Regions from separate parts of the Paenibacillus sp. M-152 genome, predicted to be linked through region 2. Evidence: riboswitches for the same ligand, from Rfam matches in the RefSeq annotation. Region 2 holds a riboswitch; the other holds the start of a gene.
The links. A riboswitch is a leader RNA that binds a small molecule or an ion and turns the genes downstream of it on or off. The one in region 2 is predicted to bind glycine.
Positions count from the first base shown of each region.

Region 1 (16,172 bases), 1.8 Mb from region 2:
TGAATCGCGGATGGCTTCCATGTATCAACGGACAGACGCCGGAAAACTTGAAAAAATTGAGGGTTTCCTGGATGAATATCATCAGCCAGATGCTATATATGAAGGTGGAGGCGCAGGTTTATATTCGACAGTCAAAGATTACCTCACATTTTCACAAATGATGTCAAATGGCGGCACGGTAAACGGTGTGAACTTATTGGGGAGAAAAACCATTGATTTAATGCGTACAAATCATCTGAATACAGCTCAACTATCGGATTTCACCAATTCATACCATACAGGTTATGGCTATGGGCTGGGTGTACGAACGTTAATGGATAAAGCGGCTGGGCATGCAAACAGCTCGATTGGAGAATTTGGCTGGACGGGAATGGCAGGCACCTGGGTTTCTATAGATCCGAGCGAACAGTTCTCCGTCGTTTATATGCATCAGCTTGATCCCAATATGGAAGAGTACCACCATTTAAGAATTCGTGCAGCAGCTTACAGCTGTCTGTAAAAGTACCGATTCTAGTTAATAAGGACCAAATTTTCTCTAAAGTCTAAACTATTCTTTTCCATATGACGACATAAAACGTAGGTGTAGGGATTTTGCGAAATCCTTAATTTTTAGCTTTGAAATGGGAGGGAATTAGATTTTGAAGAATAGATGGTCCGGTTTTCTGGCGTTGGTCATCCTGATTTCAAGTTTTACATCATATGCAGGGTTTGCATCTGCAGCAGAAGCAGTGCTTTCCAAGATTGTCCTTTCGTCTAACGAGGTAACTTTGCAACAGGGGGATACAGCTGCGTTGACGGCAACGGCTGTTTATAGCGATGGGACAACCTCAAATGTAACCGTAAGCACAGATTGGAAAAGTGATAATACATCTATTGCTACGGTGTACAATGGTACAGTTTCAGCCAAAGCTGAAGGGGAAGCCACTGTGATTGCGACCTATAAGGAGAAGGTACAATCCGTTCAGGTACATGTAACGAAAAAGGTTAAGGCGCTGACATCCAATGTACAAAGCCTGAACTTGCGTTCAAGCGGTACAGGACAGATCAATCTGACAGCGACTTACAGTGATAATACAACAGCTCAGGTTTCAGGTGATGCGACCTGGACTTCGGATAATCAGAAGGTAGCGACTGTAGTCAACGGATTAGTTACTGCTCAGGGAGCAGGTTCAGCTAATATTAAGGCTGTATATGGACAACAGACCGTAACGATTGCTGTACAGGTAGAGCAGGTTAAACGGCTGGATGCCAGTACATCAGAGGTTTCTCTTTTGTTAAAAGATACGGAGAAGGTTAAATTGACAGCCACGTTCCCGGATGGATCGACTCAGGATGTTACAGAGTCTGCCGAGTGGAGCTCCAGCAATACAGCCGTGGCAGATGTTCTGAAAGGCACTATTACCGGCTATAGCACAGGGAAGGCGACAATCACAGGTAAATATGGCACGATGTCCGCTACGATTGCGGTGGATGTGGATCAGACGAATAAGCTGAAAGCCAGCGAAACCAATATTTTTCTCCGTTTGGATGAATCAAAAAAAATACAGGTATCTGCTGTGTACCCGGATGGTACGGTAACAGATATCACAGATAAAGCTGCTTGGACATCAAGCGATGAAAAAATTGCAACAGTGAATAAAGGAACGATTATGGCCATTGGAGCGGGGTCGGCTACAGTGACCGCTAAGTACGGAGATAAGACGGTTTCGATCAAGACAGATATTGAAACCTCTAGATTTCTGGATTTAAGCGAGGACAAGCTGAGCTTGAATGCTAAGGAATCCAAAAAGCTCAAGCTGACCGCAACCTATGTAACAGGGACGGAAGAAGATATCACAAGTAAAGCAGAGTGGAAGTCCAGTAATGAAGATATCGCTTTTGTCAGCGGGGGAGAAGTCACAGGTTATAAAACAGGTGAGGCAACGATCACAGCTTCTTATGGCGGCAAAACAGCCACAGCTACCGTATCCGTAAACGTACCTGGTGATCTATCTTTGTCCTCTAAAACGGCAACGATAGATATTAATGAGGACTATACTGCGACTCTGACGGCTACTTATGCGGACGGGCGTAAGGAAGATGTTACAAAGGATGCAGAATGGACTTCAAGTGCGGAAGATATTGCTTCTGTGTCCAAGGGAACGATTACGGGTAAAGCGGCCGGTAAAGCGGTTATTACCGCAACCTATAACGGCAAAAAACTGACGATAAACGTACAAGTGGGCCTTGTAGACCGTTTGGAAACAGACTCGCGCGTAATTGCACTCGGTGCTCAGGAAACGAAGCAGCTGAAAGTATCAGGCGTTAAGAGTGGCGGTACAAAAACAGACGTAACCAAGGACGCCACTTGGACTACTAGCAATGTAAAAGTAGTTGAAGTTAGCGAAGGTTTGATCAAAGCTAATGCTAGCGGTAAGGCAACGATCACTGCTTCATATGGCAAGCAAACCATTACATTTACGGTAGAAGTAGACGTAGCGCAAAAGATTGAAGCGGATGCCATTGCGTTATCACTGAAATCCGGGGATCAAAAAACGATTGCGATTGTGGTTAAATCCAGTGATGGTAAAGAAAAGGATGTTACAACTCAAGCTGAATGGAAAACGTCCAATTATAAGGTAGCCACCGTCAAAAAGGGTCAGGTTACCGCGGTCAGCTACGGTAAAGCTAACATTCAGGCGAAGTTCGGCGGTAAGGTGATCAGCGTGCCTGTTGATGTTGATACGCTTAAATATCTGCAAACGGACAAAGTCGCCTTGACTTTGAAGGCAGGGCAGCTGGCTAAGGTTACGGCTACAGCCACGTATAAGGATGAGTCGGAGAAGGATGTTTCCAAGCCGGCTGTCTGGTCCTCATCCAGAATTATCGTTGCGACCGTCAAAGACGGTAACATTAAAGCACAGGGTAAAGGCAAAGCTGTAATTACAGTAAAATATGCTGGTAAAATGACGAAGGTACAGGTAACCGTTCAGTAATCTGTAACCGACTGAAAAGAAAAAGAGCAAGCATACGTCTAGGGACGGCATGCTTGCTCTTTTATTCTTAAGGGACGTACTCGCTTCTTAATACAGAGGAGGTTACCCCAATTATGACTTATCCTTTTTGACCGATGTGTTGCGAGTAAGGGATTCGGTCAAACGCTTGCCGGTCGGTGTCTGGGCCAAGCCGCCTTTGGCGGTCTCGCGGTGCTTTGACGGCATTGCGCTGCCGACTTCAAGCATCACGTCAATGACTTCGTCAGACGGAATGGCGCTGCGCACACCCGCCAAAGCCATATCCGCTGCGGCAAGTGCGGTCACGGCTCCCAGCCCGTTGCGCACGATACACGGAATCTCGACGAGTCCGGCGACGGGGTCGCATATCAGGCCGAGCGTGTTCTTGAGCGCTAGGCCTACGGCGTGAACGGCCTGCTCAGGTGTGCCACCGCGTAGCTCGACCATAGCGCCAGCGGCCATCCCGATGGCTGAACCAATCTCAGCCTGACAGCCTCCCTCCGCGCCGGAAATGAAGGAATTGTTGGCGATGACGTAGCCAATGGCTCCGGCTGCGAACAAGCCGTGCACCATATGCTCATCATCCCAGCCGAACCGCTCCTGCGCACTAATGAACACACCGGGGATGACTCCGCATGAACCTGCAGTGGGCGTGGCGACAATGCGCCCCATGGACGCATTAACCTCCGACACGGAGAGCGCATAAGCCATGGCGAGCGCGGAGGCATCGCCGGAGCAGGTTTCCCCTGTCCGCAGATATTCGGCTAAGCGCTTGCCGTCGCCGCCCGTTAATCCACTGCGGGATACGGTGTCTTGCGTCTGACCACGATGAACAGCCTCTTTCATGACTTCATAATAATCAGACATTTGGCGGAAGATTTCTTCTTCCGTTGAATTCGTCTCTTGTACCTGCTCTTGAATCATCAGGCGGCCAATCGTGGTGGATTCCTCAGCGCATATAGCGCTGATTTCATGCAGATGGCTAAATCGCATCAGATTCAGCTCCTTTTTTCAAATTAATCATTTTAATTTCGTACATATGTGGTAAGGATTGTAGTTTTGCGATTAATTCAGCCGTAGGAGGACTGTCCGTTTCGATGGCTGTAAGTGCTTCTCCATCCCGACCTTTGCGATCCACGTGCATATAGGCAATGTTAATGTCAGCAGCGCCGAGCGCTGAAGTCACCGCACCTAATGTACCGGGCTTATCCGAGTGAAGAAGCACCAACGTAGACAGCTCTCCGGTTAGGTTGACTCGGAATTCGTTGAGCTGCTGGACATGGATGCTGCCACCGCCGATGGAGGAACCCAGCAGTGTGCGCTGATCCTCACCCTTCCACAGCTCAAAACGGACGGTGTTCGGATGGGGGGCGGGTAGTCCGCTGACGGCAAATTCCACGGTCATCCCGGCCTGCTCCGCCCATTGCTCGGCATCTGGAATTCGATGGTCGTCTGTATCGTAATTGAGCAGTCCTGCGATGAGCGCTAGGTCTGTACCGTGTCCTTTGTATGTGTCAGCGAAGGAGCCGTACAGTGTCATGCGAGCACGGTCAGGCTGCGTCCCGAGCCAGTGACGGGCAACGCGTGCAAGCCGCACCGCGCCTGCAGTGTGTGAACTGGAAGGTCCGGTCATGGCCGGACCGATAATGGAAAATACATCTTTGAAACGCATGGTGTGGCCCCCTGTATGTTCTAGTACCATAGTATATGGTATTTCCGCGTTTTTGCGCGGCTATGACGGTTCCTAATGCTGACGTACAATGTGAGCGCAAAAAAGGACAGGATAAGGAAGTTTCCCTTATCTCTGTCCTCGTTACCTGAGAGTTTCGTGCGGTGTCCTTACCGCCTTACCCCTTGGGTGGCTTGCGCTCTCTCCAGAGTTGCGTCAGATGACGATACATGGACCTGAGAGATTATCCGCCAGCCGGGTGTTGGCGTCTTGCTCCTTCGGTGCCGCCAGCGTGTAAGCCCCTGGACAGACTCTCCCGTCATCTTCATTCGCGTATACCGTTCTACATATCTTTCTTAGCGTAATGTATGCCGTGCTCGGTGTCAATCGCAGGGTTCATTTTTTACATAAACAAGCGAGTTTCCGATAAAAGAGATTAAAATTTACATAATTATGGATGAAATCAGGAAGGAATTAGAAGATAGACAGCTAATCTGATAGAGGACAAGTACATTTATGGAATTATAGGAGGGATATTGACGTATGGTAAAAGGCTTGCGGTTCACAGGTTCACGCTTGAAAGGGGTGCTGCATCTGGCAGCGATCGTATCGCTGCTGATCGGGATCTTCGTTCCATTCGGTCAGGTCAAAGCGGAGGGAGCACTGACAGTAGCCGAGGCACTTCAGCGCCAAGGCAGTGGAGGCACAGTGACGGTGGAAGGTTACATCGTCGGACATGCTACCGGATCGAAAACGGCTAATTTTTCTTCTCCGTTTGCGAATGATTTTAACGTACTGATTGCCGACCAGGCCAATGAACGTAGCACGTCTAATCTATTGGATGTACAGCTGACATCAGCGTACAGAGGGCAATTTGGGCTAACAGGCCATCCTGAGCTGATTGGCAACAAAATCCGTGTGACGGGTACACTCGGCGCCTACAATAATTTTGGTGGAGTGAAAAGCCCAAGCGCTGTTGAACTGGTGAACGGAAGCGAGCCGGGTGAACCAGGTGAACCTGGCGAGCCTAATCCTGGTAACCCGGGTCAACCCGGTACTACACTGCCGGATGGCAAAGGTAAAAAGGTGCTGTTCGATAATACGCACGCACAGACGGCTGGGGCAGCAGATTGGGTCATTGAAGGCGCCTTCTCCGACTTTGCCAATGGACTGCGTAATGTAGGTTTTACAGTGGACCAACTGAACCGTCCCATTCCTTTTACTTATGGAGAACAGGCCATAACCTATGATAAGCTGCGCCAATATGATGTGTTCATCATCGGTGAAGCGAATGTTGCCTTTAAGGCATCCGAGCAGGCTGCCCTGCTGCAATATGTGAATAACGGGGGAAGTGTCTTCTTCATCTCCGACCACTATAATGCGGACCGTAACAAAAACCGTTGGGATTCCTCTGAGGTTATGAATGGCTACCGTCGTGGAGCCTATACTAATCCGGCCAAAGGCATGACTACAGAAGAAGCAGCATCACCGGCGATGCAGGGGTTAACTAGCTCCGATTGGCTGGCAACCAACTTTGGTGTTCGTTTCCGTTACAATGCGCTCGGTGACGTGAATGCTACGGACATTGTAGCCGCAGATCAATCCTTTGGCATTACCAAGGGTGTACGCTCGATTGCCATGCATGCGGGATCTACGCTGGCTATTATTGATCCTACCAAAGCCAAAGGAATTGCCTATATCCCTACAGGTACGAATAAATGGGGCAATGCTGTAGACCAGGGTGTCTATAACGGCGGAGGCCGTGCGGAAGGGCCTTATGCTGCGATCTCCAAGGTAGGTCAAGGCAAGGCAGCATTTATCGGTGATTCTTCCCCTGTAGAAGATGCTACACCGAAATATGCGCGTGAAGAAAACGGACAGTCGAAAAAGACATATGATGGTTTCAAGGAAGTGGACGATGCCACCTTCCTGGTGCAAACGGTCCAATGGCTTGCGTGGAAGCAGGACTACACCAAATTATCCGATGTGGCAGGTTTAACGCTGGATCAACCGACGAAGCTTCTGCCGTTTGAGGAGCCTGCGGCTTCCACAGAACCGCAACCCGAGCCTTGGTCTGCTCCAGCAGCAGGCTACAAATGGTACGATCCAAAAACGTTCAAGTCGGGCTCCTATGGAGCGGCTTCGTAATAAACGTAAAGAATTCAGTGTGAGTGGTTGGGTGCTAGTTTGCCGTTTGATCCTCTGTAGGGGATCAAACGGCTTTTTTGTGATGAAAATTAACCTGTGGTTGGTTATTTGATTACATTTTGTGCCAGGAAAGTCGCGCTACTGCTGGATCATTGATTTTTTAAATGATGTTGATAGCATAATCTTAATTGATATATCCATATACTGGTGATAGGATGTATTCAAATTATTCCGACAAAAACGGTATGTAATGTTCATGAGAGGTTTTAAACATCAAACATGGTGAGAATAAGCGGGACAAGACCATGGAGAATGGAGGAAGCGGGCATTGAATATCAAACCCGTGTTGGAGATTAAGGGATTATCCGTATCTTTTCGCATCAAGGATCAATATCACCCCGCAGTCGACCATCTGGATCTGACGGTCAATCCCAATGAAGTGCTGGCTGTAGTCGGAGAATCCGGTTGTGGCAAAAGCGCGCTGGCGCTTTCGATCCCACAACTGCATGACATGGAGCGAACACGTGTCGAAGGAAAGGTCCTTTTTAAAGGCACGGATCTGATCCGTCTCTCCTCAGGGCAAATGAATAAAATCCGCGGAGCGGGCATTGGCATGATCTTTCAGGACCCGCTGACAGCACTTAACCCGTTAATGTGCATTGGTAAGCAGATCGAGGAAAATCTCGATTATCATACGTCCCTATCTACGAAGCAAAAAAGGGAACGTGTACTGGAGCTACTGGAAAGCGTGGATATACCCAACCCCGTACGTGTGTATGAACAGTATCCGCATGAACTTTCAGGAGGGATGCGCCAGCGTGTGATGATCGCGATTGCCATAGCTTGCCGACCCTCTCTTATTATTGCAGATGAGCCGACGACTGCGCTCGATGTAACCATTCAATCGCAAATTCTTGACTTGCTCAAACAGCTTCAACAGGAGACCGGAAGCGGAATTATTCTGATTACGCACGATCTTGGCGTTGTGGCCGAAGTAGCCGACCGTGTGGTGGTCATGTATGCCGGAGAAATCGTGGAAAGCGCAGATGTTTTTGAATTATTTCGGCATCCGCAGCATCCGTATACGCGTTCCTTGCTAGCCTCCATGCCGGGATCGCATACCAAGGGAGAACCGCTGCATGTCATCGGTGGTATTGTTCCCTCCTTGCAAGATATTCCTCGCAATAGCTGTCGCTTTGCTTCGCGTATTCCTTGGATTCAGCAGAGAATGCATGAAGACCATCCCCGATTAAGTGAAATTTCTCCCGGCCATTGGGTCCGCTGTACATGTTACCAGCATTTTCATTTTGAAGATGAGACAAAGGGAGAGGCTGCTCATGGCACTACTAGAGCTAAATGATTTAAAGGTTCATTATCCGGTGCGCGGCGGTTTTTTCCAGCGTGTCGTTGATCAGGTAAAAGCAGTGGATGGCGTGTCGATCAGCATAGAGGCAGGCCAAACATACGGGCTAGTAGGAGAATCCGGCTGTGGAAAGACGACGACAGGAAGAACGATTATCGGCCTGAATAAGCTGACGAGCGGACAGATTCTTTTTAATGGCAAGGATCTTACGGCTCTGAGTCGTAATAACCGCCATCCGCTGCGTAGAGACATTCAGATGATTTTTCAGGACCCCTATTCTTCGCTTAACCCGCGCAAGCGCGTATTGGATGTCATTGCTGAACCACTGCGAAACTTTGAAAGGCTGAGTAATGAGGAAGAACGGCGGAAAGTACAGATGCTGCTGGAAAAGGTTGGCTTGAACGCTGATGCGGCCTACAAATATCCGCATGAATTTTCCGGGGGACAGCGGCAAAGGATCGGGATTGCGCGTGCGCTGACATTAAACCCAAAACTGATTATTGCAGATGAGCCCGTATCAGCGCTTGACGTTTCTGTGCAGGCACAGGTGCTTAATTTTATGAAGGATGTGCAGCGGGAGTTCAAATTGACGTATTTGTTCATTAGTCATGACCTGGGGATTATCCGCCATATGTGCGACCAAATCGGCATCATGTACCGAGGTCGCTTAGTGGAACAGGGGAGCGAGCAAGATATTTATGAGCGTCCACAGCATTTGTATACCCAGCGGCTTATTGCCACCATTCCCAGTATCGATCCTGCGAAACGGCTGGAAAATGCTCAAAAAAGGCAAAAGCTTTTATCCTCTTACAAGTCAGAGCTGCCCAAACATCTAGACGCGAGTGGAAAGCCGTTTGCACTAAAGTCAGTAAGTTCATCCCATCAAGTCGCGCTACCATAAGGGGGGACAGAATATGTGGAAATTTACAATGCGCCGGCTGCTGGTTATGATCCCTCAACTTTTTGCACTGAGTGTGCTTATATTTTTCCTAGCTAAGGCTATGCCAGGGGATGCCCTGACAGGGCTCATCACTTCAACTCCCAATCTAAATCCGGCTTCACTGGAAGAACAGCGACAAAGACTGGGATTGAATGACCCGGTGTGGGTGCAGTATGGGAACTGGCTCGTCCAGCTTGCTCATGGGGATCTGGGCAAATCTTATGTACATAAAATTAGCGTTACCGATTTGATTGGCAGTCGTTTGGGGAACACGTTCTTTCTGGGTGTTGTGATTCTGGTTCTAACGTATCTGATCGCCATTCCGCTGGGAGTACTCAGCGGTCGTTATCAGCATAGTCTGCTGGATAAAACCGTGGTCGGGTATACCTATCTCAGCTTTGCGACACCTCTATTTATACTCGCATTGCTGTTGTTGTACGTGTTTGGGTTCAGGCTTGGCTGGTTTCCAACCAGCGGCAGTGTGGATGTAGGTGTAGAGCCGGGGACATGGTCATATTACGTGAATAAGTCATATCACCTCATTCTACCGGCGGTTACAGGCGCATTGCTCAGTACAACGGCTACGATTCAGTATTTGCGCAATGAGGTCATTGACACACGTCTGAAGGATTTTGTGAAAACGGCGCGTTCCAAGGGGGTACCCGAAGGAAAGATCTATTCCCGTCATATTTTCAAAAACTCTTTATTACCCATTGCTGCTTTCTTGGGCTACGACCTGACGGGTGTGATTGCGGGCAACGTTTTCCTAGAATCTATTTTTGGTTATCCGGGGTTGGGCCAGCTATTTCTTCAGTCCATCACCCAACGGGACTTTTCAGTTGTGAACGCACTGGTCATGATCTCCGGCTTCTTGGCACTATTAGGGACCCTTTTATCTGATGTCATCCTAAGCAAGGTCGATCCCCGCATTCGAATTGAATAGAGAACAAGTCTAGAGAAAAGGAGGGATTATGGTGTCTATGCAGGTGGAGGACGTCTTCTCGCCGGAAATCATTCGTAAATCACCGTCTAGCTGGTCTGTACTGCGTCGTGAACTCGTACGTGACAAAATGGCCTTGATTTCCATTGGATTTGTGGCTCTGTTCTTGATTTTTATATATGCCTCTGTCCTGTTTGTCAATCAGGATGTAGTCACGACGGTCGATTTGGGTGCGATCCGCGAAGCTCCCGGTTCGGTGCATTGGCTGGGTACGGACCGAGCGGGCAGGGATATATTCGGCCAGCTGGTCATTGGGGCCCGCAATTCCTTTACCATTGGCTTTACGATTACTTTGTTATCCGCCGCCATCGGCTTGACGCTGGGCTTACTGGCTGGGTTTTATGGAGGACTGGTTGATAACATCATCATGCGAATCATTGATTTTATCCTGGTGCTTCCATTCTTGATGCTGGTTATCGTATTTGTCAGCATTGTGCCCAAAAGCGGCATAGGTTCCTTTATTTTTATTATGACTGCCTTTTTATGGATTGGAAAAGCGCGCCTGATCCGGGCCAAGGTGCTGTCTGAGCGGGAACTGGACTACGTGCAGGCTTCCAAAACCCTTGGCACACCCAATTGGAAGATCATCTGGTTGGGTGTGCTGCCCAATCTCAGCTCTGTTGTGATTGTTAATCTAACGCTCAGTCTTGCGGGAAATATCGGGATCGAGACCGGGCTTTCCTATCTCGGCTTTGGCTTGCCGGAATCTACTCCGAGCTTGGGGACACTGGTGAGTTATGCGAATGACCCGGATGTATTGCAGAACAACTGGTGGATGTGGTTGCCTGCCTCACTGCTTATATTGGTGCTAATGCTGGCAATCAACTTTATCGGTCAGGCGCTCAAACGTGCCACTGATGCCAAACAACGATTGGGTTAAACCGAAATTCAAGGATAAGGACAACAACAAGGAGGGGTTTACAATGGTTAAACGCTGGAAAAAAGGAATTCTGCCTGTTCTATCTGCCATTTTGGTGCTTTCTTTGGCTGCATGCAGCGGCTCGCCTTCCGCTTCGAATGGAGCAAAATCGTCTGACGGTACAGGTGGATCAGGGGCCGACAGCAAGCAGGTGAATGCGACTGCGCTGGCAAAGGCGGTCAAGAACGATAACCCCCCGATTAAGGGCGGCATCATCAATTATGCACTCGTGTCCGATACCCCTTTTGAAGGTATTCTGAATCCTGTATTTTATGATGGAAATCCGGATTTTGAAGTCTTCCAGTTTTTCTACCCTTCCCTGTTTTCGATTGATTCCAATCTGAATATTGACGATAAAGGAGCGGCGACGATTTCCTTTTCCGCAGACAATAAGGCGGTGACTGTCAAAATTGATCCCAAGCTGAACTGGACAGATGGTAATCCCGTAACGGCAGAGGACTATGCTTTTTCCTATGAAGTGATCGGCCACAAAGACTATGAAGGTCCACGTTATGATAGTTTTATGACCAACATTGTAGGTATGGAAGATTATCACGCCGGCAAGGCCAAGACCATTTCTGGCGTCAAGGTGCTGAATGAGAAAGAGGTTACCATTCATTTTAAGGAACCTAATCCTTCGGTAAAGTCGGGACTTTGGTCCACACCACTGGAGAAGAAGGTATTCCGGAACATTCCCGTAAAGGATATGGCTGGATCTGACCCTGTCCGTAAACATCCGATTGGCTATGGGCCATTCAAAATTAAATCTATGGTCACAGGTGAATCTGTGGAATTCGTCAAAAATGAAGATTATTTCCGCGGTGCGCCCAAGTTGGATGGCCTTCATCTGAAGGTTGTGAATCCGAATGTCATTACTGAGGCGTTGAAAAGCGGAGAAATCGACTGGGCCAGCTATCCAACTACCCGTTACAATGAGGCCAGTAATCCGAAAAATGTACAGTTTCTCGGTCAGGAGGAATTGTCTTATAGCTATGTAGGCTTTAAGCTGGGCAAATTCGATCAGGCCAAGAGTCTAAATATTATGGACCCGAACGCCAAGCTGGGGAACAAGTCATTGCGTCAGGCCCTTGGCTACGCGCTGAATAATGAGCAGGTTGGCAAGCAGCTCTATCATGGGCTTCGGACTCCTGCGACATCCCTGATCCCGCCCGCCTTCAAGGGATACCATGATGTGAATGCGAAGGGCATTGCGTATGATCCAGACAAGGCGAAAAAGCTGCTGGACGAGGCAGGATATGTGGATACCAATGGAGATGGATACCGTGAAGACCCTAAGGGCAAGGAACTGGTGCTCCATTATGCAGCAATGAGCGGGGATGCGACGGCCGAATCGCTGGCTAAGTTTTATTTGCAAAATTGGAAGGATGTCGGGCTTCATGTCGAACTGGTGGACGGTCGTCTGCTGGAGTTCAATTCTTTCTATGACCGTGTGCAGAAGGATGACCCGGGCATTGATATTTTTGGCGGCGCATGGAGTACAGGTACAGATGTAAACCCTAGTGGGCTGTATGGACGCGGAGCCAGCTTTAACTACTCGCGCTTTACCAGTGAAGAGAATGATAAGCTGTTGCAGGAAGGGGTGTCTGTGAAAGCCTTTGACGACAATTATCGTAAAGATATATACAATCAGTGGCAGGCGTATATGAGCGAGGAGGCGCCGATTGTACCGACGTTATTCCGTTACTCATTGGAGGCAGTAAATAATCGGGTAGCCAATTACGATATTACCCGCGGCAAGGAGTACGATGCAGACGCGTTTGCGAATATTACGTTAACTGCGGAAAAAGCAGAAGTAGCCCAATAATCTAAAAAAGCGCAATAGCCTGAAGAAGCGCGAACCGGATTGATCCGATCTCGCGCTTCTTTTGGCCTGTTCATGCAAACATTCTGGGGATTCTCGAAGGGAGAGAAGGAAGACGGAAATACGTCAGCTTCAATACTTCATAGCCGTATGCGAGGAACTGCATTTTACGAAGGCTTCGGAAAAGATCGGTATCTCTCAACCCACGCTTAGCTTGCAAATTAAGGCGCTGGAAGAGGAACTGGGCATGACGCTCTTTGACCGTGCAGGCAAGAAAATCAAAATGACAGATGCCGGGAAACTGCTGCTGCAACACAGTGCGCATGCGCTCAAAGATTTACAGCAAGCGAAGGCTTCTATTGAGGAACTGCGTACCGAGCAACGCGGCAGTTTACGGATTGGTATCGCATTACCGGAGCTAGAGGAGTCGTTGCAAGAGATGTTTGCCCACTTTCATCGGTCATTTTCTAAAATCAGCTTGCACATCTGTCCATCCTTTGATGTAACAGAACAGCTGCTGGATAACCGTGTGGACGTTGGCATCACCCTACATTCGGGTACAGATGAAAGGCTTGTCCAGCTTCCTCTTCGCACAGAGAACTACTGTCTTATTGTCCCCGTAAATCATGCATTTTCCAATCGTTCTTCCCTTATGCTGGACGAATTGAGGCATGTACCCTGGGCGATGCAGCCAGAGTGCCATCCCGGCAGGAAGCTGATTGAGAAATGCTTCCGTGATCGCGGGTATCCCTTTGCAACCGTCCTGGAAACAAATTCTATACCTTCAATCCTACGCTGGGTGCAGGAGGGACTTGCCGTAACCCTACAGACGAAGTCCCTTGCGGCCGAACTGGATCGTTCACTTTTTTGCACGGTGCCTATTTTGCGTGGCGTGCCCCAAGGTCAGCTAGAGTTGATTTATCGGTCTGACCGTTACCAGGGAGAAGCAGTGAAGCGATTGATTGAAAAGATACAAGCTGTACTAACAGAGTGTTCCAACTAGTGGCAACCCTGATGAGTACTACGTGCTTTAATGTGTACGAACTTCTAGCCTGCGTGCAATCAGTGACATACTGTAATTAACGGCAAAGTACAGGAAAGCAGCGAACAGCAGAGCTGGAATGACAAAAGATTGATTTTGTCCACCGACGATCTGAATGTTATGCGTCAGCTCCGGCAAACTGATAATGACAGCCAGTGAGGTATCCTTGAATAGGGAAATGAACTGGCTGACAATAGGAGGTACCATGCGACGAAGCGCTTGGGGTAGAATGATATGCCATAAGGTTTGAGAATAGCTTAGACCGGAGGAACGTGCGGCTTCCAGCTGTCCTTTATGAACCGAATTGAGACCGCTGCGTACAATTTCGGCAATCATGGCTCCCTCGAAGATCGACAGTCCTGTAATGGCTGCCCACTTGAGGGAAATCGATAATCCGATGGATGGCAAAACCATGCCGATGAAGAAAATAATGAGCAATAAGGGCAGGTTGCGAATCAGATCAATGATAAAGGCTGCAACCTGTGAAAGGACAGGTATACGGGTATAGCGCAGGATGCCGAACACAATACCGAGAGCGAAGCTGAATATGATAGAGTAAATAGCGACCTCCAGCGTGAGCAGGAAGCCCTCCAGAATAAAACGCACATTAGGCCATGCAAACAATCCACCGAAATCCATACGGGCTTCCCTCCTTAGGATGTTTTGGAAAAGCGTCGCTCCATATATAGCACAAGAAAGCTGAGTGGAACCGTCAATACAAGATACAGCAGCGCCGTGATCGCATAGACTGTGATGGGCAGGAAGGTATCTGAGTTAATGAGGTCCGAGTAATACATGAGATCCAGTCCAGCCACAATGGCCAGCACGGAAGAGTTTTTGACCAGATTGATGAATTGGTTGCCGATTGCAGGCAGTACAATTTTAATGGCTTGCGGTAAAATAATGCTGATCATCGTCTGGTTGTAATTCAACCCGGAGGACCTTGCCGCTTCAAATTGTCCCTTGGGTACAGATTGAATGCCGGCACGTATAGCTTCTGCAATAAAAGAGGCTGTGTACACAGTCAATCCAAGCGTTCCAGATACAAAGCCGTCCAAGGGGATGCCCAGAGTGGGAAGACCGAGATAAAAAAACAGTACAACAATCAGCAATGGAATATTGCGGATGACCTCTACATAGACAGTACCGATCCAGTTTAGCCATTTAAAAGGCGCAATTCGGAAGATGGCAATGATTGCCCCCAGAATGAAGCTTCCGATCAAGGCAATAACACTAGCTTGAACGGTATGAAGCAAGCCTTCTCTGAAACGGTCGCCATGATCGAAAAGTACGTTGATATCAAAAGTTAGCATCTACGGGTATACCTCCTTATCCAGAGCTAAGAAAGGAAGGAGCACGCAATCGCGGCTCCTTCACAAGATCATTATTCGGGTTTAACCCCAAGCCATTGCTCATGCAGCTTATCGTATTCACCATTGCTTTTCAGTTCCTTGATCGTATCATTAATGGCTTGCAGCAGTTCGGTCTGCCCCTTTTTCACTGCAATACCGTAAGGTTCCTCTGTGAAGTTCCCACCTACTAGGGTATAATTCGGATCTTGCTGTTGCATGCCAAGCAGAATAGAGTTATCGGTCGTCAGCGCTTGCCCTTTACCTGCCTTGAGGGCGTTGAAGGCATCTTGATAGTTTTCGAACTCTAAAATCGTTGCTTTGGGCGCTTTTTCGCGGATATTTTTTGCGGAGGTAGAGCCTTTAACAGCGAGTACCTTGGTATCGGGTGTCAGGGACTCCAGACCGGTGATCGGGCTTCCTTTTTTCACGAGTAGGGATTGACCTGCATTAAAGTAGACATCGCTGAAATCGACCTGTTTTTTGCGCTCATCCGAAATGGTCATCGTGGCGATAATAGCGTCGATGTCCCCATTTTGCAGTAAGGTGATTCGTGTTTTGGACGTGACTTCCTTGAGTTCGAGCTTGGTTTCATCACCAAAAATATGCTTGGCTACAGCCTTGGCGATGTCGATATCAAAGCCCTCGACTTTCCCGCTAGCCGGATCTTTTAGTCCGAATAACTTGGTGTCGTACTTCACCCCAACGACCAGTTTGCCACGCTGTTTGATGGCTTCCAGCCCGTTGGGAGCTGCTGACTCATTCCCCGACGTTGCTGCTTCTTGTTTGCCTCCACAACCTGCCAAGACGAGCAGACAGGATAATGCAACCAGCACCAAAGTACTCCACTGAAATCTTTTTCTCATCAAAATGATCCCCTTTCAATTTTTATTGCATTAATAATAGTCCGTTTAATGATGAATCAGA
Region 1 covers NZ_CP034141.1:523,568-539,739, forward strand. The annotation lists gene EGM68_RS02385 (serine hydrolase domain-containing protein) at 1-499, shown strand, start outside; gene EGM68_RS02390 (Ig-like domain-containing protein) at 639-2,975, shown strand; gene sdaAA (L-serine ammonia-lyase, iron-sulfur-dependent, subunit alpha) at 3,087-3,986, opposite strand; gene sdaAB (L-serine ammonia-lyase, iron-sulfur-dependent subunit beta) at 3,976-4,665, opposite strand; glycine riboswitch at 4,877-4,991, opposite strand; gene EGM68_RS02405 (DUF6359 domain-containing protein) at 5,206-6,810, shown strand; gene EGM68_RS02410 (ABC transporter ATP-binding protein) at 7,139-8,170, shown strand; gene EGM68_RS02415 (ABC transporter ATP-binding protein) at 8,148-9,074, shown strand; gene opp4B (oligopeptide ABC transporter permease) at 9,088-10,056, shown strand; gene EGM68_RS02425 (ABC transporter permease) at 10,094-10,993, shown strand; gene opp4A (oligopeptide ABC transporter substrate-binding protein) at 11,037-12,857, shown strand; partial or broken gene EGM68_RS25940 (LysR family transcriptional regulator) at 12,919-13,095, shown strand; gene EGM68_RS02435 (LysR family transcriptional regulator substrate-binding protein) at 13,102-13,857, shown strand; gene EGM68_RS02440 (amino acid ABC transporter permease) at 13,885-14,535, opposite strand; gene EGM68_RS02445 (amino acid ABC transporter permease) at 14,550-15,209, opposite strand; gene EGM68_RS02450 (transporter substrate-binding domain-containing protein) at 15,281-16,111, opposite strand; gene EGM68_RS02455 (amino acid ABC transporter ATP-binding protein) at 16,157-16,172, opposite strand, start outside.
Region 1: linked by a shared signal. The riboswitch ahead of sdaAB (L-serine ammonia-lyase, iron-sulfur-dependent subunit beta) and the one ahead of EGM68_RS19905 (alanine/glycine:cation symporter family protein) in region 2 are both predicted to bind glycine.

Region 2 (16,172 bases):
TTTTGTGAAATTGCGCACCTTATGGCGAGTTGGATTCTTCCTGCCCAATGTGACGTCTATTGTTGCTGTTGCCATCATCTTCGGCGCCTTATTTGCCAACAATTTTGGATTTCTCAACTATCTTCTGCAGCTTTTGGGGCTACCTATGATCCAATGGCTCAATGTGCCGTGGGGTATCCAAATCGCCATTTCTTCCATGGTCGTCTGGAGATGGATGGGCTACAACGCCATCATCTATCTGGCTGGACTCCAGAGTATTCCGCATGTGCTGTATGAGGCCGCCAAAATAGACGGCGCAACCGGAGCACAGGCTTTTTTCCGCATCACCATTCCCATGTTGCGTCCAGTCATTTTGTTTACGGTCATTACGTCCACCATCGGCGGTATGCAGCTCTTCACTGAGCCACAGGTTCTGGTCGGTAATGACGGCGGTTCCGGGGCAAGTGGCATGACCATCGTTTTATACCTGTACCGCGAGTCGTTCATCAACAACTATTTTGGATATGGTGCTGCCGTCGGATGGGGTATGTTTCTCATCATTGCCGTATTCTCCATCATCAATTGGAAACTCGTTCAAGGTAAAAAATAACGATGGAAGGAGCGTCACAACATGATGCAGACACGTGCAAAATCCATTGTTCTATATGCCGGGCTGTTGGTGGGGATCATCCTGTCGATGTTTCCGTTTTACTGGCTGATCGTCATGGCGACCCGTACAACCTCAGACATCTATCGTTTTCCGCCACAATTGTGGTTCGGTAGCCACTTCCTGGATAACATAACGAGAGTATTGCAGCAGATTGATTTTGCTGGAGCTTTTTTTAATACCCTTTTTGTAGCCAGTTCTGTTACCCTATTGGTGCTGTTTTTTGATTCACTGGCTGGTTTTGCATTCGCCAAGTTTGATTTTCCGGGCAAAAAGGGGCTATTCGTCATACTGCTTGCAACAATGATGGTCCCTTCACAACTTTCGCTCGTCCCCTCCTTTGTCATGATGGCTTCCTTTGGATGGGTAGGTACGTTCAAAGCGCTCATCATCCCGGGTATGGTAAATGCTTTCGGGATTTTTTGGATTCGCCAGTATGCAGAAGAATCCATTCCCAAAGAGTTGCTGGATGCGGGGCGTATGGACGGGTGCAGCTTTTTCCGGCTGTACTGGAATGTAGCACTGCCGATTTTAAGACCTGCGTTCGCTTTTCTCGGCGCATTTACCTTTATAGGAGCTTGGAATGATTACTTATGGCCGTTAATCGTTTTAACGGATGAGCGCAAATTTACGCTCCAGATTGCATTGTCCCAGTTGAACGGGATTTACAATACGGACTATGCGATGGTCATTGCTGGCACCCTGCTGGCTGTACTCCCTCTTATTATTTTGTTTCTTTTTATCAGCCGCCAGTTTATTTCCGATCTTGCCGCTGGAGCGATCAAAGATTAGCTTCACTTGATTCCCCTTATTCTTTTCATATATAATTGTTAATCGTCATTTCAAATATCTTACATGGCCAAGTCAGATATTAACGAGCTAGTCAAGATAAGAGATTACAATTTGAACATGAACTATGAACCGAGGGGAACCTTCCAGATGAACAAATTCACATATTATAATCCCACCAAATTAATTTTTGGAGACAATCAAATTGAACAATTGCAGCAAGAGCTGTTGAATTACGGCAAAAACATTTTGCTGGTATATGGAGGCGGAAGTGTCAAGCGAAATGGTTTGTATGACCAGGTATTAAACGCGTTAGAGCCTCTGCACCTCTACATTCATGAATTGTCGGGCGTTGAACCCAATCCGCGCTTGTCTACCGTTAAGAGGGGCATCGAGATTTGCCGAAATGAAAAGATAGACTTCCTGCTTGCAGTTGGCGGCGGAAGCGTTATTGATTGCACCAAAGCCATCGCAGCAGGGGCTGAATATGACGGCGATGTGTGGGATATTATCAACAAAAAACATATGCCAATCCAGGCTTTGCCCTTCGGTACCATCCTTACACTCGCCGCCACGGGTTCGGAAATGAATCCGGATTCTGTCATCACCAGCTGGGAAACGAACGAAAAATACGTGTGGGGCAGCGCGGTGACGCATCCTAAATTCTCCATCTTGGACCCGAAAAACACCTTTTCTGTGCCACGTGATCAGACGGTTTATGGCATGGTGGATATGATGAGCCACGTCTTTGAACAGTACTTTCACAATGTTAAAAATACACCGCTGCAAGATCGTATGTGCTTTTCTGTGCTGCAAACCGTGATTGAAACGGCACCTAAGCTGCTGGAGGATTTGCACAACTATGAGCATCGCGAAACGATATTATATGCTGGGACGATTGCCCTGAACGGTACGCTGCAAATGGGCTACTTCGGGGATTGGGCTTCGCATACCATTGAACATGCACTATCTGCTGTATATGATATTCCTCATGCTGGCGGTCTAGCGATTCTGTTTCCCAACTGGATGAGACATACAGTGGATCAGGACGCTGCACGCATGAAGCGGCTGATGCTCAGTATGTTCGACTTGAACACTGTAGGTAAAACTGACAGAGAAATTGCCTTGGAAGGTATTGACCGTCTAAGTGCGTTCTGGACAAGTCTTGGTGCCCCTTCTACCCTGGCCGATTACAACATTAATGATGAACAATTGGAAAACATCGCAAGCATTGCGGCCCGTGAAATGGAGCACGGAGGTTTCGGTAATTATCAAAAGCTGAAACAGGAAGATATTTTAGCTATTTTGCGTGCATCGTTATAACAATTAAAAGGGAGTGTCCTCAAGCCTGTGATGGCTGAGAGCACTCCCTTTTATTATTTATGAATTGATCGTTTGTCCTTTTTCTTCTACTTGGATAGCCGCCCCTACATTGGCACCTGCAAGAATGCCCTTTTTCTTATTAGGGTACAAAGAGTTCATATAGGTTCGGGTTTCTGCAACGACAATGCCTGACAAGCCGAGCAGTGCAATCAGGTTCGGAAAAGCCATCATTGCGTTAAAAATATCTGCCAGCAGCCAGATGGCATCGAGCTTGATGAACGCGCCTCCGGCAACCAGTATGATGAACAGATAACGGTATGGTTTAATCCACTTGACCCCAAGCAAATATTCAACACAGCGTTCCCCGTAGTAGTTCCAGCCAAGTATCGTTGTGAACGCAAATAAAATAAGGCTAATCGTCACGAGCTCTGCTCCAGCCGGAAAGGCACTGGAAAACGCATGTTGAGTCATCAGACCTCCATCATCATTTCCACTCCATATTCCCGTAACCAGCAATGTAAATCCTGTCAAATTACAAATAATCATCGTATCGATAAAAACGCCCGTCATGGATATTAGTCCTTGTTCTGCGGGCCATTTCGTCTTAGCTGCTGCTGCTGCGATTGGCGCACTTCCCAAACCAGCTTCATTTGCAAAGATCCCTCTGGCAACTCCGCTTCGCATCGCCAGCATAATCGTGGCTCCGGCAAATCCACCCGTCGCAGATGTTGTCGAGAAAGCCCCTTGTAATACTAGTGCGATCGCATGAGGAAGCTCTCCTGCAAACTTAATGAGTACGATTAAACAAACCACGATATAGAGCCCCGACATGAATGGAACAATCTTTGTGGATACCTTGGCGATACTTTTGAGTCCTCCAATCGTAACAACAGCCGTCAACACGGAAATAATGATTGCTGTAACTACTGTTGGCACGCCAAAACTACTTTCCGTAGAAGAAACGATAGCCTTTACTTGCGGAAAAGTACCGATTCCAAATAGTGCTACAAGAATACCAGAAAAGGCAAACAACATCGCCAGCGGCTTGAAACGGCGGCCAAGCCCGTTTTCAATATAATACATCGGTCCACCCGAAAATTGTCCGTTCCGGTCTTTAACACGGTATTTAACGGATAATAACCCTTCCGCATATTTGGTTGCCATCCCGAAAAAAGCTGCAACCAGCATCCAGAATAATGAACCGGGCCCACCCAGTTTGATCGCTGTTGCGACACCGACGATACTTCCCGTACCTACAGTAGCTGCGAGTGCCGTACTCAATGCTCCAAAGCTACTGACATCCCCGCTGCCTTCGTCCGGCGCTTTACCAATTAGCTTGAGCGCTAAGGGCAATCGAATAATCTGAAGCATCTTCAGACGGATCGTTAGCCACAACCCAGTGCCCATGACGAGAATTAGAAGCGGCGCTCCCCACATCCAACTGTCAATTGTTTCTAATAAATGTACCAAATTCATTTCAACCCGCTCCTCCAGCATATTAAAAAACAAAAAAGAGTCAAATCCGTTGATTCGACTCCTGGAGAGGTTAAAGGCACGAAAAACAAACCAATTTGTACAGGATTTTATCTCTAAAAGCGTAGAGTATTCCCTGTCACAGGTTATTCGCGTCTCTGTCCTTTTGCCTGAGAGTTTAAGCAGATAATAATCTGCGGTGCACCTTCGGCGCCCAATTAAGGGTCTCTCCAGAGTTCTGTCCGTTTACGGTCCCTGCTTGTTGCTGTAAATCAGCTTAAGCACCTGAGAGTTTTGCCCCTTCGGTCGGAACTTTCGTTCCATCTCCCGCAAACATCAACCAGACATATGAAATTTTTATTTATTATACAGAAAACTTTCAGCGTATTACAAGTGAAAAATTTGTGAAGCCCTCTGACAAATTAATAGGGTGTCTATACAAAAAGCGGGTACAGCAGATTGCATCCTAAGGATTTTCTCTGCTGTACCCGCCCAAAACGATATAGAATTACAATTCTTCACCATTGGTTGCTATCACATTTTTATACCAGTTAAATGAGTCCTTTTTGGAGCGTTGGAGCGTTCCGTTACCGTCATCATCCAAATCAACGTAAATAAATCCGTAGCGCTTGGACATTTCGGAAGTAGACATGCTCACAAGGTCGATAGGACCCCAGCTGGTGTAACCAATCAGATCAACACCGTCAGCAATGGCTTCCTTCATTTGGGCAATATGCTGACGCAAGTAATCAATGCGATACGTGTCATGCACAGAGCCGTCCTCTTCTACCTTATCGTACGCACCCAGGCCATTTTCCACGATGAACAGCGGCTTTTGGTAACGGTCATAAAACGTATTTAGTGTAACACGCAGGCCGATCGGATCAATCTGCCATCCCCAATCGGAGGACTGCAAATACGGATTTTTCACACCGCCAATCAGGTTCCCTGCTGCCTTTTCTCCTTCTGGACCTACCGATACGGTCAAGGTCATGTAGTAGCTAAATGAGATAAAATCAACCGTATTATTTTTCAAAATTTCAGCATCGCCGGGTTCTGTCTGGATCACAATATTATTTTCTACAAAATAGCGGTTCATATAGTTGGGATACTCCCCACGAGCATGCACATCCGTAAAGAACAGATTCATTTGATTTTCATGCTGTGCTTTCAGAATATCCTCTGGGTTACACGTATGTGGGTAGCTTTCAATGCGAGCCAGCATACAGCCGATCTGAGCATCCGGAATGATCTCATGTCCCCGTTTGGTCGCCAGTGCACTTGCTACAAATTGATGGTGCAATGCTTGATATATCGCTTGTTGCTTGTTTCCTACACGGTCAATAACCACACCGCCGCCAGTAAACGGACTCATAGTCATGACATTGATTTCGTTAAAGGTCAGCCAGTATTTTACTTTATCCTTATAGCGTGTAAATACCGTTTCGGCATATTTTACGTAATGATCTACGACTTCGCGTCCCAACCAGCCATTATACTTCTGTGTCAGACCTAGCGGTGTTTCATAATGTGACAATGTTACCAACGGCTCAATACCATACTTGCGCAGCTCATCGAATACATTGTCGTAAAATTGCAATCCTGCTTCATTCGGCTCGGCATCATATCCATTCGGGAAAATCCGCGACCAGTGGATGGACATCCGGAATACTTTAAAGCCCATTTCTGCAAACAAAGCAATATCTTCTTTGTAGCGGTGGTAGAAGTCCACTCCTTCACGCTTTGGAAAACGGGCGTTTACCTTCCCTGCCAAGATGTCCTCCAGTCGTTCAGACGAAATTTCTATAGCATGATCGTTTTTACGTTCTGCCTTAGGTACATAGGCTATCATGTCTGCGCTGGACAGGCCTTTTCCATCTACGTCAAAAGCACCTTCCAATTGGTTGGCTGCAGTTGCCCCGCCCCATAGGAAGTTTTGCGGGAATCCTTTTAGCGTCTTCGTCATGGTATAAAAACCTCTTTTCTTATCTAATGTTTTCACTCTAGGGTGTGTCTTCAAACTGTTTAACAAAGCTTAAATAGGTTAAATAAAGTAGATGAGTACACGATACGAAATCCAAGATCAACAATGGCGGCTAATTCAAAAGCTGTTTCCACCCGAACGTAAACCACAAGGAGGACGTCCTACTGTGGACAATCGATGGATGTTAAATGCCATGCTTTGGGTCGCTCGTTCGGGTGCCCCATGGCGGGATCTACCAGACACCTTTCCCCATTGGAAATCGGTATATACTCGCTTTCGGCGCTGGCAGAAAGCAGGGATTTGGGATAAGGTTCTAGAGCATGTTTCGCTTGATCTCGACGAAGAAAGCATAATGATTGATGCCACGATCGTGCGGGTCCATCAGCATGGATCAGGCGCAAAAGGGGGCAAGACAAGCAAGCAATCGGACGATCCCGAGGGGGACTAAGCACGAAAATTCATGCCGTGGTTGATGCGTTGGGAAATCCACTTCGTTTCGAATTGACGGGAGGACAGGCCCATGATTCTGTCCAGGGATACAAAATACTCCAAACCATTGAACTAACCATGAAGCAAGTCTTAGCTGACCGGGCGTATGACACCAACGCTATCCGATCTCTTTTGAAAGAGCATGAAGCGATCCCGGTGATCCCAGGGAAGAAAAATCGGCGGGTGAAACCGAAATACGACCACGATCTCTACAAAGAGCGTCATTTGGTGGAATGCTTTTTTAACAAGGTGAAAAAATATCGTCGACTTGCTACTCGCTATGATAAATTAGCCTGCACTTTCCAGGCTTTTTTAACGCTGGCTTCCATTCTCGTATGGCTTGCTTAGGTTTGAAGACACGCCCTAGTCAATAACCCATCAGGTGCTGCAATGCGAATCAATAACTAACGGTGACCGTTATCCTTTGAAATGCACCGATAGATGCTTTAAAATAGACGTAATGCCCTCATAAGCATCCTAATTGTTGTAACGCGTTTCATGTCAAGTATTTTTTTCTTAGGTGAGGAGAAGCATCATGTCGAATCTTGATCAAATTGCAAAACTGGCGGGCTTTTCCAAAGCTACGGTATCCAGAGTGTTAAATCAGTCCCCCCATGTAAGCCACGAAACCAGAACTAAAATTTTAAAAATCATGCAGGAATTAGATTATGTTCCTAATCGGAATGCGATTTCTTTATCCAAGGGCCAAACGCTTCAGATTGGTATCATCACATCAACTATTAATGAAATTGTTCTGGCATTTCTGGACAGCTTTGTAGAAATCGCAGGACAATATGAATTTCAAACCATTATTTATACTTCGGGAGAAGACAAAAAGAAAGAGCTTCAAGCTTTCGAGGATTTAAAAAGAAAAAGAGTCGATGCGCTGGTCATCATTTCCTGCGTGAATGACACTGATTTTTTGAGTACTTATTGCAAATATGGACCGATCGTGGCATGGCAACGAATGGAGCATACCGGTATTCGCTCCGTCGCAATGGATCAGTATGAAGGATATATGTTAGCGCTCAAACATTTGATACAAAAAGGTTATACACGTATAGCCAATGCTTTTGGTCGTCCGAGCAGCATCAATACTCACAGCAGACAACGTGCTTATGAGCAGATCATGAGTGAACACAATCTGCCAGTGTTGCAGCACTGGAACTATTCTTCTATTTATAACATTCGTGACGGCGAACAGGTTGTGCGCAATTTATTACAGCATCGTGAGGAATTTCCGGAGGCTATTTTGTGTGCAAACGATTATGTAGCAGTGGGCATTCTCTGCGAAGCGCGCAGACAATTGCTGAAGGTACCAGAAGATCTGGCGATTATTGGGTTTGATAACACGGAGCTGGCGCACACGATGGGAATTACAACGGTTCAAAATCCCATAATGGCTCAGGCACAAAATGCTTTTTTCATGCTTTCTCCTCAGCTGATTGGACGCCAGATGGAGCTTCATTCACTGGAGTACAGCCTCATTGAGCGTACAACCACTTAAGAGCACAGTTGGCTCGCAAACTAGGCAAATGGGCCTTAATATAAAATATTTTTTGTCGAAAGAGAATAAAATATGTTGAAATCGCTTTTTTTTGTGCTACAATAGCACTATATCGAAGGATTGTGACCGGTGATGCGGGCAATGCCTGAGTTCAATTGAGTGCTATTGCTAACAATAGTATTGAATTGTGCTTGGGCATTTTTTATTGGTAAAGGATGGGAGGGGGGAACTTCAATGATTATTGAGAAGGTGCTCAATAACAACGTCCTGTTGACTAAAAACGATAAAGGCAAAGAGGTCATCGTCATGGGAAGAGGTATTTCCTTCAAAAAGGTGGCTGGCGACCCAGTCGATGATCATAAAATAGATAAGATTTTCATGTTAAATGAAAACGAGTTCACGGCCAGACTAACTGAGCTGCTGAACGATATTCCCGTGTCTCATCTGGAGGTCGTGAATGAAATCGTGACCCATGCAGCAGAAGTGCTGGATACGGAGTTAAGTGATAACATTTATTTAACATTGACCGACCATATTCATTTTGCCATACAGCGGGAAGAAAAAGGATTAGCACTCAAAAACGCGATGCTGTATGAAATTAAACGCTTTTACAAAAAAGAATTTGCAGTTGGACTGGATGCTCTGCAAAAAATAGAAAATACGCTCGGTGTAAAATTGGGCGAAGACGAAGCGGGATTTATTGCATTGCATATGGTGAATGCACGGATCGACGGTAACGAGATGAAGGCTACACTGAAAATGACCGAGATTGTCCAACACATATTGAACATTATTACGTATCATTATGGGATTGTGCTGGATGAGTCTTCTTTTAGCTATTCGAGATTTTTGACCCATTTGCAATATTTTGCAATGCGAGTGATTCGCAAAGAGGTTATTCACAGTGGTGAAGAATTTTTGTACAACCAGGTAAAGCAAACCTATACCGAAGCTTTTGCTTGTACCCAAAAAATTAATGAATATCTAGAAAAAACATATGATCAATATTTAAGCAAAGATGAATATGTATATCTAACGATTCACATTCATCGGGTAACTGAGCGTAATAACATATCAGGCTAAAAATTTCATATCCTCATCGTTCATGGATTGTGACTGGTAAGGCAGGCAAAACCTAAACTGATGGTGAAATCAACGTTCCCTCATAGAAGGAGTGCGTCGTTTTCACCACGAGTTTAGGTTTTTCTTGTTTACAAGGTTATAAAGATGCACGCCGGCGCATCTTAGCAACAGCTGTAAACGGTAAATCCTATCAGTAGCAAGAATAACACTTAAGGAGTTCTGAACATGAGTGATAAAGAGCTATCCAAAAAAATAGTGACTCTCGTTGGCGGCGAAGAGAATGTCAATTCGGTATTTCATTGCGCTACACGCTTGAGATTTAAATTAAAGGATCGCACAAAAGCGGACAAAGCTGCACTGGAAGCTACGCCTGGTGTCATTACAGTGGTGGAAAGCAGCGGACAGTTCCAAGTGGTCATCGGTAACAATGTAGGCCAAGTCTTTGAGCATATGATGGCAGAAACAAATCTGCAGGATGCGGATAATCCAAATGCGAAAAAAGAAGAATCTTCCGAAAAAACGAATTTTCTCGGCAAAGCGGTCGATATCATTTCCAGCATTTTCTCCCCTCTCTTGGGTGCTCTTGCCGGAGCAGGTTTGCTCAAAGGGATTATGGCCTTAATTGCGTCGCTCCATTGGATTGATACTGCAAGCGGTACGTATCTCATTCTGAATGCCGCTTCGGACAGCGTATTTTATTTCTTGCCTATATTCCTAGCTATTACATCGTCCCGTAAATTTAAGACCAATGCCTTTGTATCAGTCGCAGTTGCTGGAGCACTCGTGTACCCGGATGTTATTGCAGCGGTGGACAATCCGGCAAAACTGGCTTTTCTCGGGATTCCAATCATTCTGATAAAATACAGTTCCAGTGTAATCCCAATTATTCTCGCGGTATGGGTACAATCCTATGTGGAACGCTGGTTTAATTCCTTTGTTCATCAATCAGTTAAAAACATTATCGTACCTATGCTATCACTGCTGGTCGTTGTTCCATTGACGTTTTTGGCCTTTGGTCCAGTCGGTAACCTGATTAGTCAAGGCTTGGCGAACGGTTTTACATGGGTATACAATTTAAGCCCATTGATTGCCGGGGCTGTTGCCGGGGCGTTCTGGCAAGTATTTGTTATTTTCGGCGTACACTGGGGCTTCGTTCCTATTATGCTGTCCAATATTCAAACATTGGGTTATGACACGATGCTTCCAATGCTTACAGCAGCCGTACTTTCTCAAGCTGGTGCAACACTGGGGGTATTCCTGAAATCACGAAATACTCAAATGAAGGCTTTGGCTGGTTCCTCTACACTGGCAGCTGTATTCGGGATTACTGAACCTACGATTTATGGTGTAACTTTGAAATTGAAAAAGCCGTTCATTTATGCTTGTATTTCTGGTGGTATTGGGGGCGCGATTATCGCTTCCGGTGGAGCGACTGCAAAATCCTTCTCCCTGCCTAGTTTACTGGCGCTTCCAACTTATTTTGGAGCTGGATTCTTGTGGGTTGTCCTCGGCTTACTTGTTGCCTTTGTACTCGCAGTTGTATTGGTTATGATTTTGGGCTTTGATGATCCAAAAGAAGAAGCTGTAAAAACAGAAACAGCACCCGTAAAAAAAGAAGTAACAATCGAAAAGGAAATCCTCGTAAGTCCGTTGCAAGGTAAAGTGCTGCCATTGGAACAATCTTCTGATGTTGCTTTTGCTTCAGGCGCTATGGGGAAAGGAATCTTGATCGATCCTACAGAGGGTGTGCTGACATCTCCGGTTAACGGAACGATTACGACCGTATTCCCGACCGGACATGCCATCGGTATTACTTCCAATGACGGAGCAGAAATTCTGATTCACGTTGGTGTTAATACGGTGAAGCTGAAAGGACAATTCTTTGACAAGCGCGTCAAAGAGGGTGATGTGGTGAAGCAAGGGCAGTTGTTGCTTGAATTTGATATCGAACAAATTAAGGCGGCAGGCTATACAACGACTACGCCGATCATCGTAACCAATTCCGCTCAATACCTGGATGTACTGAACACCATGGAAACTGAAGTGAAACGTGAGGATTACTTATTGACTGTTGTAGTCTAACGTTTAACTTTCAGACTAAAAGAAGCTTTCCTAATGGAAAGCTTCTTTTTTATACATCATGAGACAAGTGTTACAGCGAAAAATGGAAATATCATATATTGTAAGTTTGAGATTGTAAAAAAAGGAGGATTTCTGTGAAAAAAGGATATATCGCCGGGTTAAGTGTCATTGTGTTGCTTATCATTGGTATCGCTATTTCAGCTGTAGTTAAATTTCAAGACCTAGAGCAGGTAGTTCAGCAGAAAGATAAAGAGATCCAAGCGAGCAAAAGCAATTACCCCGAAATATATGACCACTTGAATGCGGTTACAATTGATGGTTTTAAACAATTCATTCAGCAGGATCAAAGTGTATTTGTTTATGTTGGCAGACCCAGTTGTGGCGACTGCAACCGATTTGAGCCTAACTTTAACAAGATGATCGAACAGTATGATCTGGGCTCCAAAATTACGTTTTTGAACGTTCACAAAATTCATAAGGACAAAGCCCAATGGAATAAATTCAAAGCAGATTACAACGTAAAATACACCCCCACGATTGCAGAATTCAGAAACGGCAAGCTGGTGGATAAAATAGAATGGATGCCGAAAAGAGACCTCAGTACAGATGCCGTAAAAGAGTGGCTAACCTTCAAAAAACTCATTTAATAAGCCTCTTTCCTATCCAATTCATTAAGAACAATACGAGTTGTTCATGCAAAAAAGGTATTCAAGCGAACAACGCATGAATACCTTTTTATTGAGCATTTCCAGCCATCAAGCTTGATTAAAAAATAGTTCCTAGCGCTCTTCACTGGCTTCAGATGAACCTCGTTCTTACCCGTTCGTTCCTATATTACAGGCACCTTTATACAGTACGAGCATCAATCCAATCGGGAAATTCATATCGGATAATATCCGTTTCGGATACGATATGTCCGATTTGTGACTCAATGAATTCCAAATCTCCCTCTACGGCTCCTATAAAATGCTTGGTACCAGGTTCTACAACGATGACCATACCGGGGCTGACGGTCTGTGTCATCCCATTGATACAGACGCTTCCGGTTCCTGAAACGATGGTCCAAACCTCTTTTCGAAACTGATGCTCATGATAGCTGATAAATCTCCCCTTCGAAATGACAACCCGTTTGGTGACCGTTTGTAACCCGCTTGCTGCTTGTTGATGGGATAAGACCGTTTGCTTACCCCAAAAGCGCTCCTCAAAACGCGGCCCAATTTCAATTTCTGCCACCATATCCTTAATTCCTGTTGATGATTGTCGATCCGTAACCAACACGCCATCCGGTCCAGCAACGACAATAATGTCTGGGACATTCCAGATGCTGACCGGAATCTCCAGTTCATTGATGATATGCGAGTCATGTGATGCTTCTGAAATATATCCGGGACCGCTCAGCTTTGAACTCACTTCCCGCACCAACGAATCCCATGTTCCTAAATCTCTCCATTCTCCATGATATGGGAGCACGGAGAGCTTACGAGTGTGTTCTACTACCGCAATATCAAAGCTGGTTTTAGGCAAGTCTGCGTAATTTGTCGAAAGTGTTTCATAATCGGCTGGTAAACCCATTTGCGTCAGCACATCCAATAAAAATCCGATTCTAAAAGCAAACACTCCGCAATTCCATAACGCTCCTTCACGGATCAATACTTCGGAGCGAATCAGATCAGGCTTTTCTACAAATGAACTCACTCTATAGTATTCCTGGTCAGACAAAGGAGATGAAGGCACAATATATCCATATTTGTCCGAGGGCTCAGTTGGAACAGCCCCCATCAATGCGATATGGCTTCCTGATTGCTCTAATATCGAAGGAAGCCTGCGCAGATGCTCGAAAAATTCATCCCCCGCATAGCCATCCACCGGCATGACCCCTACGATTTCGTCGCGTGATGCGCCTGCAACATCATGCAAGTAAGCCGTAGCCAGGGAAATAGCCGGAAAGGTATCCCGCTGAGTCGGCTCCTCAATCACCACAGCGTCTCCGCCAATTTGCCCCTGAATCAGTTCGATCTGAGTTCCACTCGTAGAAAAATAAGCTTGATCTGCCAAATCAGCTTCATCTAACTGTCTCCATATCCGTTGCAGCATACTTTCCGGTCGCTCGTCATGACGTAGGATGGAAAGAAACTGCTTGGGGCGGTTCACATTGGATAAGGGCCATAGTCGTTTACCCGAACCTCCGGATAATAAAATCATTCGCAAAGATGCAACCTTCTTCCTTTAAATTCATATTTTCCTTACATTATAGGACTGTTTGCTTTTCGTGCTTTTGCCGAATACATAAGTATGTAACATCGTAGAACATACATAGTTATGCAATGTTAATTGTATCTTTGTCCGTACAGGAGATGTCTGTCATGCCTACAAAAATACTCATCATTGAAGGTCAAAAAAGTTTGGCTGATATGATTGCTCTTCATCTTCAAGAGGAAGGCTATCATACCGAACTAATCTATGATTGTAAACTCGCAATTCCTACATTAATGCACTTTAAGCCGGACATTATTGTGACCGCGCTAATGTTTTCCGGTAAAGTCGAATGTGAGCTGATCAGCCACATCCGCCAATTTACTACGGTTCCTGTGCTCGTCATCTCTAATAACACCCTGCTGAACACAAGAATAAAGGCTCTAGACGACGGAGCGGATGACTTTTTATGCAAGCCCTTCAGTCTGAGAGAGTTAAACGCCCGCATCAAAGCCTTGCTGCGCCGCAGTGGCAGCAACATGCTCACTGAGACACCAACGATAACCCAAAAGCTTAAAAAGGTAAGAGTCTGGGTGAATGATTACCGTCATAGCCTGTTGGTCGATGACCAGGAAATCGAAGTTACTCACATCGAATTTTCTATTATAAAAGAGATGTCCTGCAATCCAGGGAAAGTTTTTACCCGTAGCGAATTGATGGATCGGGTCAAAGGCGGCGATGGCGCTTATCTGGATCGTACCATCGACGTACATATCTCCAGCCTCCGCAAAAAAATTGAACGTGACCCTAAAAATCCTCAGCATATCCGTACCGTTTGGGGCAGAGGCTACAAATACGAGATGTAGCCGTATAGTAACGGTCTGGTTCCCTCTGGGCAGCTTGCTTCTTATGGAAGCTTCCGCTTTGTCCATCGCCGATAAGGAAGAAAACAAGCTGCTCCACCCAATATCCCTATGACAAACAATACCCAGCCAAAACGGTAGGCTGAAGCCAGAATAATGACAACCTTACCGTTTCCGCTGCCATTCGTTATGAATCCGGTCGTTACTCCATTCACAGACAGACGTGCTCGCTGATTTTCGCTACCCAGCCTGAACTCCCATAATGGATTGGGTGATTCTGTCTCCCGGATCAGCACCTGCTGATGCATTGGATTATATAGTGTAAAGCTGCGTTCCATGGAATTTTCACGAGTAGCCTGAATGCTTTCCGAAGCGTGTGGTGCCATAAAAAAGGTTTCCATATCCGTTCCCTCAAACAGCGTAAATTGATCCACTGTAATCATCGCTTGATAAGGGATGATGGAATATTGCCTCATTTGAAATAAGCCTGATTGCTTCTTGTGCGCATGCGCCAATATCTGAAACTGCATCAAGACGGTTCCTGCTGGAGCCTTCACTATTTGATCATAATGATTCCATTGCTCCTTATCTCTCTCCTCTACCTCATCAATATAGGAGGTTTGAAGAATCTGGGACGCTTTATTTAAGAAAATGACCTTCATGTGCCGACTTCCAATTTGTTCTGATCGCGCATCCAACTGCACCACGTACTCTTGCAGCGGCTCTGCCTTCATTTTTTTGGACGCATAAATATTCCAGTCACAGGAATAGCTAGGTGCGTAACGAATAGACAGTTCTTTGTCCTGGATGGACAGATTCGTCTGACCAGGCCGAATATCTGCTACACATCCAACATCCGAGCCCAATGATTCCTTCGTGTCCTGCCCAGGCATTACCGTCACTTCCTGCCCGTCCATTCGATGAATATCTGCAAAATGGCTCAATGACGGCACCTGACTGTCCAGGGCAAGGGTTAAGCGATATTTTCCCTTGGTTAAGAATAAATTTTTGAACTCTACTCGGCCATAGTCGTTCAGCAGATCGGGAATTTGTATGATTTTCTTGGCAAAACCATCCTGATTGGGCACCGTTTCAATAACCTGCTTTTCGGATAATGAGGTAGCGGATAACCGCTTATATGACTCACCCGTACGAATTGTTCTGGTCAGCACCTCTCCAGTCTCTTCATTCTTCCATTTCATTGCTAATGATCCTTCGTATCCGGCAGGTAGATTAGCCAAAATTGCTGTGCCATAGGTTCCCGTTTTGGTGACTTCCACCTCTCTGCTTAACGTCCCTTTTTGGTAACTGATTCCCCGTCCCATACTAAGTCTTGGTAACGCACGTTCCGTCTGCACATTCCCTTGGGCATTAAAATCGCTCTCTGCCTCCAAGGTGAAAAAGAGCTTGCCCCGCTTTAATGCCTGCTCCACCGGAAAAGATAACTGATCCAGTTGATCCACAGGAACAATCGCAAATTGATTGACCGCATTAAAGCCTTGCAGGTTATTAACCGTGACTGGGTTATCTCCTTTTGGAAAAACATGTTCTCCCAGATCGACCCATTGGAATTGGTTTAATCCCTCATCATGGGTCTTGATGTTAGTCACTCCATCCGGCAGTGTGACTTGCAATTTCCCGCCTGCCTTATTCATGAACACTCTAGCATATACATGTGAGGTTTGAGGCTGGTCCATCTTTTTATGCATCGTAAACGTGTTAGGCTTACTGTATTGCCCC
Region 2 covers NZ_CP034141.1:4,564,999-4,581,170, forward strand. The annotation lists gene EGM68_RS19890 (carbohydrate ABC transporter permease) at 1-589, shown strand, start outside; gene EGM68_RS19895 (carbohydrate ABC transporter permease) at 611-1,438, shown strand; gene EGM68_RS19900 (iron-containing alcohol dehydrogenase) at 1,586-2,758, shown strand; gene EGM68_RS19905 (alanine/glycine:cation symporter family protein) at 2,816-4,234, opposite strand; glycine riboswitch at 4,380-4,475, opposite strand; glycine riboswitch at 4,487-4,571, opposite strand; gene EGM68_RS19910 (glycoside hydrolase family 1 protein) at 4,740-6,197, opposite strand; partial or broken gene EGM68_RS19915 (IS5 family transposase) at 6,289-7,052, shown strand; gene EGM68_RS19920 (LacI family DNA-binding transcriptional regulator) at 7,240-8,211, shown strand; gene licT (BglG family transcription antiterminator LicT) at 8,446-9,294, shown strand; gene EGM68_RS19930 (beta-glucoside-specific PTS transporter subunit IIABC) at 9,520-11,376, shown strand; gene EGM68_RS19935 (thioredoxin family protein) at 11,511-12,023, shown strand; gene EGM68_RS19940 (sugar phosphate nucleotidyltransferase) at 12,223-13,578, opposite strand; gene EGM68_RS19945 (response regulator transcription factor) at 13,740-14,435, shown strand; gene EGM68_RS19950 (hypothetical protein) at 14,477-16,172, opposite strand, start outside.